Regions from separate parts of the Herbaspirillum sp. C7C2 genome, predicted to be linked through region 1. Evidence: predicted binding sites of a transcription regulator. Region 1 holds the regulator's gene; the other holds the start of a gene.
What was found. Region 1 encodes sigma-54, which starts transcription at its own class of promoters, with help from an activator protein. Its sites were predicted from a motif close to TGGCANGNAANCTGCTTT; they were not measured.

Region 2: a site for sigma-54 is predicted at 1,748-1,765, ahead of HWE04_RS01255 (ammonium transporter). Genes of this name have one in related genera too.

What each region holds. Positions count from the first base shown of each region.
Region 1 covers NZ_JABXGI010000016.1:24,555-28,208, reverse strand. The annotation lists gene lptC (LPS export ABC transporter periplasmic protein LptC) at 1-101, shown strand, start outside; gene lptA (lipopolysaccharide transport periplasmic protein LptA) at 153-776, shown strand; gene lptB (LPS export ABC transporter ATP-binding protein) at 779-1,519, shown strand; gene HWE04_RS17960 (RNA polymerase factor sigma-54) at 1,587-3,077, shown strand; gene hpf (ribosome hibernation-promoting factor, HPF/YfiA family) at 3,236-3,598, shown strand.
Region 2 covers NZ_JABXGI010000001.1:264,619-268,272, forward strand. The annotation lists gene HWE04_RS01255 (ammonium transporter) at 496-1,698, opposite strand; gene HWE04_RS01260 (alkaline phosphatase D family protein) at 2,050-3,654, shown strand, end outside.

The DNA of each region.
Region 1 (3,654 bases):
GATTGAATGGAGTGGGCATGCTGGCCAACAACGCCACCCAGGTCGTGCAGTTGTTCGGCAATGTGCGCGGTTATTACGAGCCCGCGCCCAAGAAACGCTAACCCGTTTGTCTCCACGATAAAAACGCCAAGAACCGACCAGACAGGAAATCCATGAAACGCTCACTCTTACTGCCGATGCTGATGCTGGCTGCCGTGTGCGGCGTGGCCCACGCCGAAAAGGCGGACTCCACCAAGCCCACCAACATCGAGGCGGACCAGATGGTCTACGACGACGTGCGCCAGGTGAAGACCTTCACCGGCAACGTCGTCATGACCCGCGGCACCCTGATCATCAAGGCAGGCCGCGTGGTGCTCACGACCGACCAGTACGGCTATGAAAATGCGGTGCTGTACGCGGCTCCTGGTGCACTGGCGAACTTCCGCCAGAAGCGCGATGGCGGCCCCAACCTGTGGATCGAGGGCCAGGCCGAACGCATCGAGTATTCCGAGCAGACCGAAATCTCCAAGTTGTTCCAGCGGGCGCACATTCAGCGCATGGATGGCAACCGCATCACTGACGAAGTCAATGGCGAATTCATCTCTTATGACAGCCGCGCCGAGTTCTACTCCGTCAACAACACCGCCAGCGGCGAAAGCAAGCCGGGGGCAGGACGCATCACTGCCGTGATCCAGCCCAAGAACCCGCCGCCGGCGGATGCCGCCCAGCCTTCCACGCCCGCCCAGCCCGCTACGCCGGCACCGGCCCAGCGCCGTCAGAACGGAAAGGACCAGTAACGATGGCAAGCTCACTGGTCGTTCGCGGCCTGAAGAAAAGCTATGGTGCGCGCCAGGTGGTGCGTGACGTCTCCATGGAAGTGCGTAGTGGCGAAGTGGTCGGCCTGCTTGGCCCCAACGGTGCCGGCAAGACAACCTCGTTCTACATGATCGTCGGCCTGGTCCCCTCGGACGGTGGCGAAATCGATCTGGACGGTTCGCCCATCTCGCGCCTGCCGATCCACAAGCGCGCCACGCTGGGGCTGTCCTACCTGCCGCAGGAAGCCTCGGTGTTCCGCAAGCTGACGGTGGAAGACAACATCCGCGCCGTGCTGGAGCTGCGCCAGGAGGACGGCAAGCCGCTCTCGCGCGATGAAATCGAGGGCCGCCTGAACAACCTGCTGCATGAACTGCAGATCGAAAAGCTGCGCGAGAGCCAGGCACTGTCGCTCTCCGGTGGCGAACGCCGCCGCGTGGAAATCGCCCGCGCACTGGCCACCGATCCGCGCTTCGTGCTGCTGGACGAACCGTTTGCCGGTATCGACCCGATTGCCGTGATCGAAATCCAGCGCATCGTGCGCTTCCTCAAGGAACGCGGCATCGGCGTGCTCATCACCGACCACAACGTGCGGGAAACCCTGGGTATCTGCGACCGCGCCTACATCATCAACCAGGGCACGGTGCTGGCCAGCGGTAACCCGGAAGAGATCATCGCCAACGAATCGGTGCGCCGCGTATACCTGGGCGAACACTTCCGCATGTAGCACCCGCCGTCCATCGGCCACACAACGGTATTGCAACCAGCGGGCCACGCCGCTCCCAGAAAGACAGATGAAACAGTCGCTCCAGTTACGTACCTCGCAGCACCTCGCATTGACGCCGCAACTGCAGCAGTCGATCAGGCTGTTGCAACTGTCGACGCTGGAACTGCACCAGGAACTGGAACAGATCCTGTCCGACAATCCCCTGCTCGAACGCCTGGACGACGCTCTCGACAATTCGGTGCGCCTGTTGGCCGATGGCGCGGTCTCTTCCGCGCCCTCCACCGGAGTGGCCGAGCCCGCTGGCGACAGCGGCAACGAAGCAGCCCCCTCCGCTACTGATGGCGAAGCCAGTTTCGACTATCAGGACAACAGCCCCGAGAGCGGTGTCAGTGGCGAATCCGACTGGAGCTTCGACGACGTGGCACGCAGTGGCAAATCGCCCGACGACGACGATGCCCGCCCGCAACTGGAAGCGCATGAGCTGACCCTGCGCGAACACCTGCTGGAACAGATACGGGTCACCGCCCGCACACACCGCGACCGTGCGCTGCTGGAACTGCTCACCGATGCGCTGGACGAAAGCGGTTACCTGGAGGAACCGCTGGAAGACATCCTGGCGCGCCTGCCGGAAGAGCTGGGCGTTGACTTGGAAGAACTGTCGATCTCGCTGAAGCTGCTGCAGAGCCTGGACCCGGCCGGGGTGGGTGCGCGTAGTGCCGGTGAATGTCTGGCACTGCAGATCCGCCGCCTGCCCAAGGTGCCCTTCGTCACCCGCAAGCTTGCCTTGAGGATTGTCGAGGATTACCTGCCGCTATTCGCACAGCGCGATTTCAACAAGATCAAGAAGGCTCTCGATTGCGATGACGAGGACCTGCGCGAAGCACAGGCGGTGATCCGTCAGTGCCGTCCGCATCCGGGTGCCGAATTCGCGCGCGATGCTTCGGACTACGTGGTGCCGGACGTGATTGTCAAACAGACAAAGAACGGCTGGCAGGTCATGCTCAACCATGAGGTCATGCCCAAGCTGCGCGTCAATGCAATGTATGCGAGTGCGCTCAAGCAGGCCAAGGGCGAAGGATCGCTGTCGTCGCAGTTGCAGGAAGCTAAGTGGCTCATCAAGAACATGCGGCAACGTTTCGATACAATTTTGCGAGTCGCGCAGGCTATTGTCGAACGTCAAAGAAACTTCTTTTCACATGGCGCAGTGGCCATGCGGCCCCTTGTGCTGCGTGAAATTGCTGATACACTGGGTCTACACGAGAGCACAATCTCTCGCGTGACAACTCAAAAATACATGCTCACGCCGCACGGCATGTTCGAGTTGAAGTACTTCTTCGGTAGCCACGTCGCGACTGAAACCGGAGGCGAAGCCTCCTCCACCGCGATACGGGCGCTGATCAAACAGTTGATAGGAGCCGAAAACCCGCAGACCCCATTATCCGATAGCAAGATTGCGGATATGCTGGCAGAACAAGGCATGGTGGTCGCGCGACGCACAGTCGCCAAATACCGCGAAGTGTTGAAGATTCCGCCAGTCAATCTCCGCAAGTCCCTCTGAGCTTTCCTCAGTTTTTCTGTAGCAGTACCGTTGCTGTGTTCAGGCAAGCATCCCTACCTGGTGCCCATGCCATCCGACACGAAGACCGTGCCCGTGGTACAGCAGCTGTAGACGATGCATCGCACGAACCTCCAGTGACCTCACGATAGGAGTCTTGTATGAATCTGACCATCAGTGGACACCACCTCGAACTGACCCCCGCCATCCGGGAATACGTGCAAAGCAAGCTGGCCCGTATCAAGCGCCATTTCGACAACGTGATCGACGTCAGCGTGATCCTGAGCGTAGATAAACTCACAGAAAAGGAAAAGCGCCAAAAAGCGGAAATCAACGTCCACATCAAGGGGAAGGATCTACATGCGGAAAGCATTGCGCACGACCTCTATGCCGCTATTGATGCCCTGATCGACAAGCTCGACCGCCAGGTCATCAAGCACAAGGACCGCTTGCAGGAGCATCACTCCATGGCCAAGCGTCTGCCCGACGATACCCCCGCTGATGCAGTGGCTGGCGCGGCATAAGACAAGGATTCAGGACCATTCCTGCCGGCGGGTGCGCAACGACAGCGTGACGCATA
Region 2 (3,654 bases), on a different contig from region 1:
ACGACGAACACGATCACTTGACTAGGGGGGGGGCGGCACAAGATTCAGAAAGAATCCTACGCCAAGGTTTTGAACCGCTAATGGCGCCCGCAATATTGAGCTGTTACCAGAAATCGTAATGTTTCGAATTTTCGTCGTGCGTACATGCCGCAGCCAATTACTAAGGTTTTTTCGCGCTGCGTAATGGCCTTGAACTGACCCGTTTCCGGCCGATGAGCCTGGCGCCAGCCGAAACGAAGCGAACCAGAACGTCGCCCATAGTGAATGGTTCACTCGCTTACTAAGTCAAAGGTGATTTCGGTACTTAGTTTGTGCAGGTGACGGATCCGTTTTTTTTCACCAGTAGCCAGTCGAGGCCACCGGAATGGTGGCCTTTCCATTGGAGCTGACGCTTTTGCGATTGCGCTTTCAATACAGTAGCAAGGAGTCCGACAGACTTTAACGGGCTCGACAGACTTTCATCCGGAAATACAGACTTTATTCTTATTTATCAGGTCACCAACTCGTCTCCCGCTCCGCCGTCGACGAAATCTTGTGGATCGCCAGATCGGCGCCTTCGAATTCCTGTTCAGGATCAAGGCGGATGCCGACCGTCTTCTTCAGCAGGCCGTACACGATCCATCCGCCGACTGCCGCGATGGCGATGCCCATCACGCTGCCCACCAGTTGCGACATGAAGGACACGCCGCCGCGTCCCCCCAGCGCCTGCAAGCCGAAGATGCCAGCCGCCAGGCCGCCCCACAGGCCGCATAGCCCATGCAGGGGCCAGACACCCAGTACGTCGTCGATCTTCCATTTGTTCTGGGTGCGGGTGAACATCCACACGAAGATGGCGCCGGCCATGCCGCCGGTAACCAGCGCGCCCAGCGGGTGCATCAGGTCCGAGCCGGCACATACCGCTACCAGGCCGGCCAGCGGGCCGTTGTAGGCGAAGCCGGGGTCGTTGCGGCCCATCAGCAGTGCGACCAGGGTGCCACCGGCCATGGCCATGAGGGAGTTCATCGCGACCAGGCCGTTCATCTTGTCCAGGGTCTGCGCGCTCATCACGTTGAAGCCGAACCAGCCCACCGTCAGGATCCATGCGCCCAGTGCCAGGAAGGGGATGTTGGAGGGCGGATGGGCAGCGACCGCACCTTCCTTGCTGTAGCGGCCGCGGCGCGCACCCAGCAGCAGCACGGCGGGCAAGGCGATCCAGCCGCCGACGGCGTGGACCACGATGGAACCGGCGAAGTCGTGGAATTCGGCGCCGAAGGTGGCTGCCAGCCAGGCCTGTACGCCGAAGTGCTGGTTCCAGGCGATGCCCTCGAAGAACGGATAGACCAGGCCGACCAGTACGGCGGTGGCCAGCAGCTGCGGGTTGAATTTGGAGCGCTCGGCGATGCCACCCGAGATGATGGCCGGAATGGCGGCGGCGAAGGTCAGCAGGAAGAAGAACTTCACCAGTTCGAAGCCGCTGCGCTCGGCCAGGGTTTCGGCACCGGCGAAGAAGCTCACACCGTAGGCGACGTAGTAGCCGATGAAGAAGTAGACAATGGTCGAGACCGCGAAGTCGGCCAGGATCTTCACCAGGGCATTGACCTGGTTCTTCTTGCGCACCGTCCCCAGTTCCAGGAACGCGAAGCCGGCATGCATGGCCAGGATCATGATCGCCCCCAGCAGGATGAAGAGGGCGTCTGCGCCGTTTTTGTGATCGTCCACCAGAAAATCTCCCAAAAATTGTGCAAGGAAAGAATCGAAAGCCCGGACTGATGCAATTTTCGTTCCATTTTGGTGATTATTTTGCAGTGGCTTGATTCAAAAGGACTTTTCGGGTGCGTCAGGTCCTTGTCAGCTTGTGATGCGCACGAAAATTGTGCGATACGGGTAGGCGATGCGGTGGCGCGGTTTGTTTTGGTGCGAGGGCAGGGCGGCTCGAAATTTTTTGAAAATCACGTCATTTAGCCGTTTTGGGGGATCCGGTCAGCATTGGTCATCGTGCTTTCATGGAACGGTCATACACGATTGCTAAATTGCAACTCCCTTCTTTTTTCCTCACCCTCAGGAGTTGCCATGCCAGACCAGAATTCGCCAGCCGAACCCAGCCGTCGCCGCTTCCTGCGCGACAGCGCCGTCACTGCCGCCGCCGCAGGCAGCGTGGCCGTGATCGCCAGCCCCGCCAGCCTGGCTGCCGCGCCGGCCATCGTCACCTCCGAACGTCTGCGCCCGCAGTTCCCGGGCGGGATCATGAGCGGCGACGTCACCCGCGACAGTGCCATCGTCTGGGCGCGCGCCGACCGCAATGCGCGCATGCTGGTGGAATACTCCACCAGCGAGAACTTCGCCGATGCGGTGCGCATCGCCGGCCCCACCGCGCTGGCGCGGGACGACTACACCGCCCGCGTGGACCTGCGGGGTTTGCCGGCAGGGCAGCGGGTGTATTACCGCGTGCGTTTCCAGGACCTGGTGCATGAGTCGGCCCTGAGCGAGCCGCTGACCGGCAGCCTGATGGTGCCTGCTACAGCGCGCGGGCAGGCACGCGACATCACCTTCGCCTTCTCGGGGGACGAAGCCGGCCAGGGCTGGGGCATCAATGAGCAATGGGGTGGCTACCGGGTGTACGAGAGCATGCGCCGCTTCCGTCCCGACTTCTTCATCCATTCGGGCGACCAGATCTATGCGGACGGTCCGATCCAGGCCGAGGTGAAGCTGGACGATGGCAGCCTGTGGCGCAACGTGGTGACCGAGGCCAAGTCCAAGGTGGCGCAGACGCTGGACGACTATCGCGGCAACTTCGCCTACAACATGCTGGATGCCAGCAAGCGCCGCTTCGCCGCCGAGGTGCCGTTCCTGGTGCAGTGGGATGACCACGAGGTGCGCAACAACTGGTATCCGGGCCAGGTGATCGGCGCCCAGGAAAAACGCTACGACGAGCGCAACATCGATGTGCTGGCGGCCCGTGCGCGCCAGGCCATGTTCGAACACAATCCCTTCCGCATCGACCAGGCCGATCCTTTCCGCATCTATCGCGCCTTCAATCACGGACCGCTGCTGGAGGTGTTCATGCTGGACGAGCGCAGCTATCGCGGTCGCAATTCGCCCAATCGCCAGCGCGGCGGTCACGATGCCGAGTTTCTCGGGCCGGAGCAGATGCGCTGGATCAAGCAGGCGCTGCTGCGCTCACGCTCGACCTGGAAGCTGATCGCCAGCGACATGCCCTTGTCCATCGTGGTGCCGGACCTCAATGTCGATGTGCCGCCCGGCACCTTCGAGGCCTGGGCCAATGCCGACAATGGCAAGCCGTCGGGGCGTGAGCTGGAAGTGGCGGAGCTGCTGCGCTTCATCAAGCAGCACGACATCAAGAACGTGGTGTGGGTGACTGCCGATGTGCACTATGCCTCGGCCACCCACTATGCGCCGGAACGCGCGCAGTTCACCGACTTCAAGCCGTTCTGGGAATTCGTCGGAGGGCCGATCAACGCCGGTACCTTCGGTCCGGGCGAGATTGATCGGACCTTTGGTCCGGATGTGCGTTTCGTGAGCATTCCGGCGGACATGAAGCAGAACCGATCGCCGGCGGAGCTGCTGCAGTTCTTCGGTATCGGCAAGATCGATGCGAAATCGAAGACGCTCACCGTGACGCTGCACAATACCGACGGCAAGGAAATCTACAGGGTT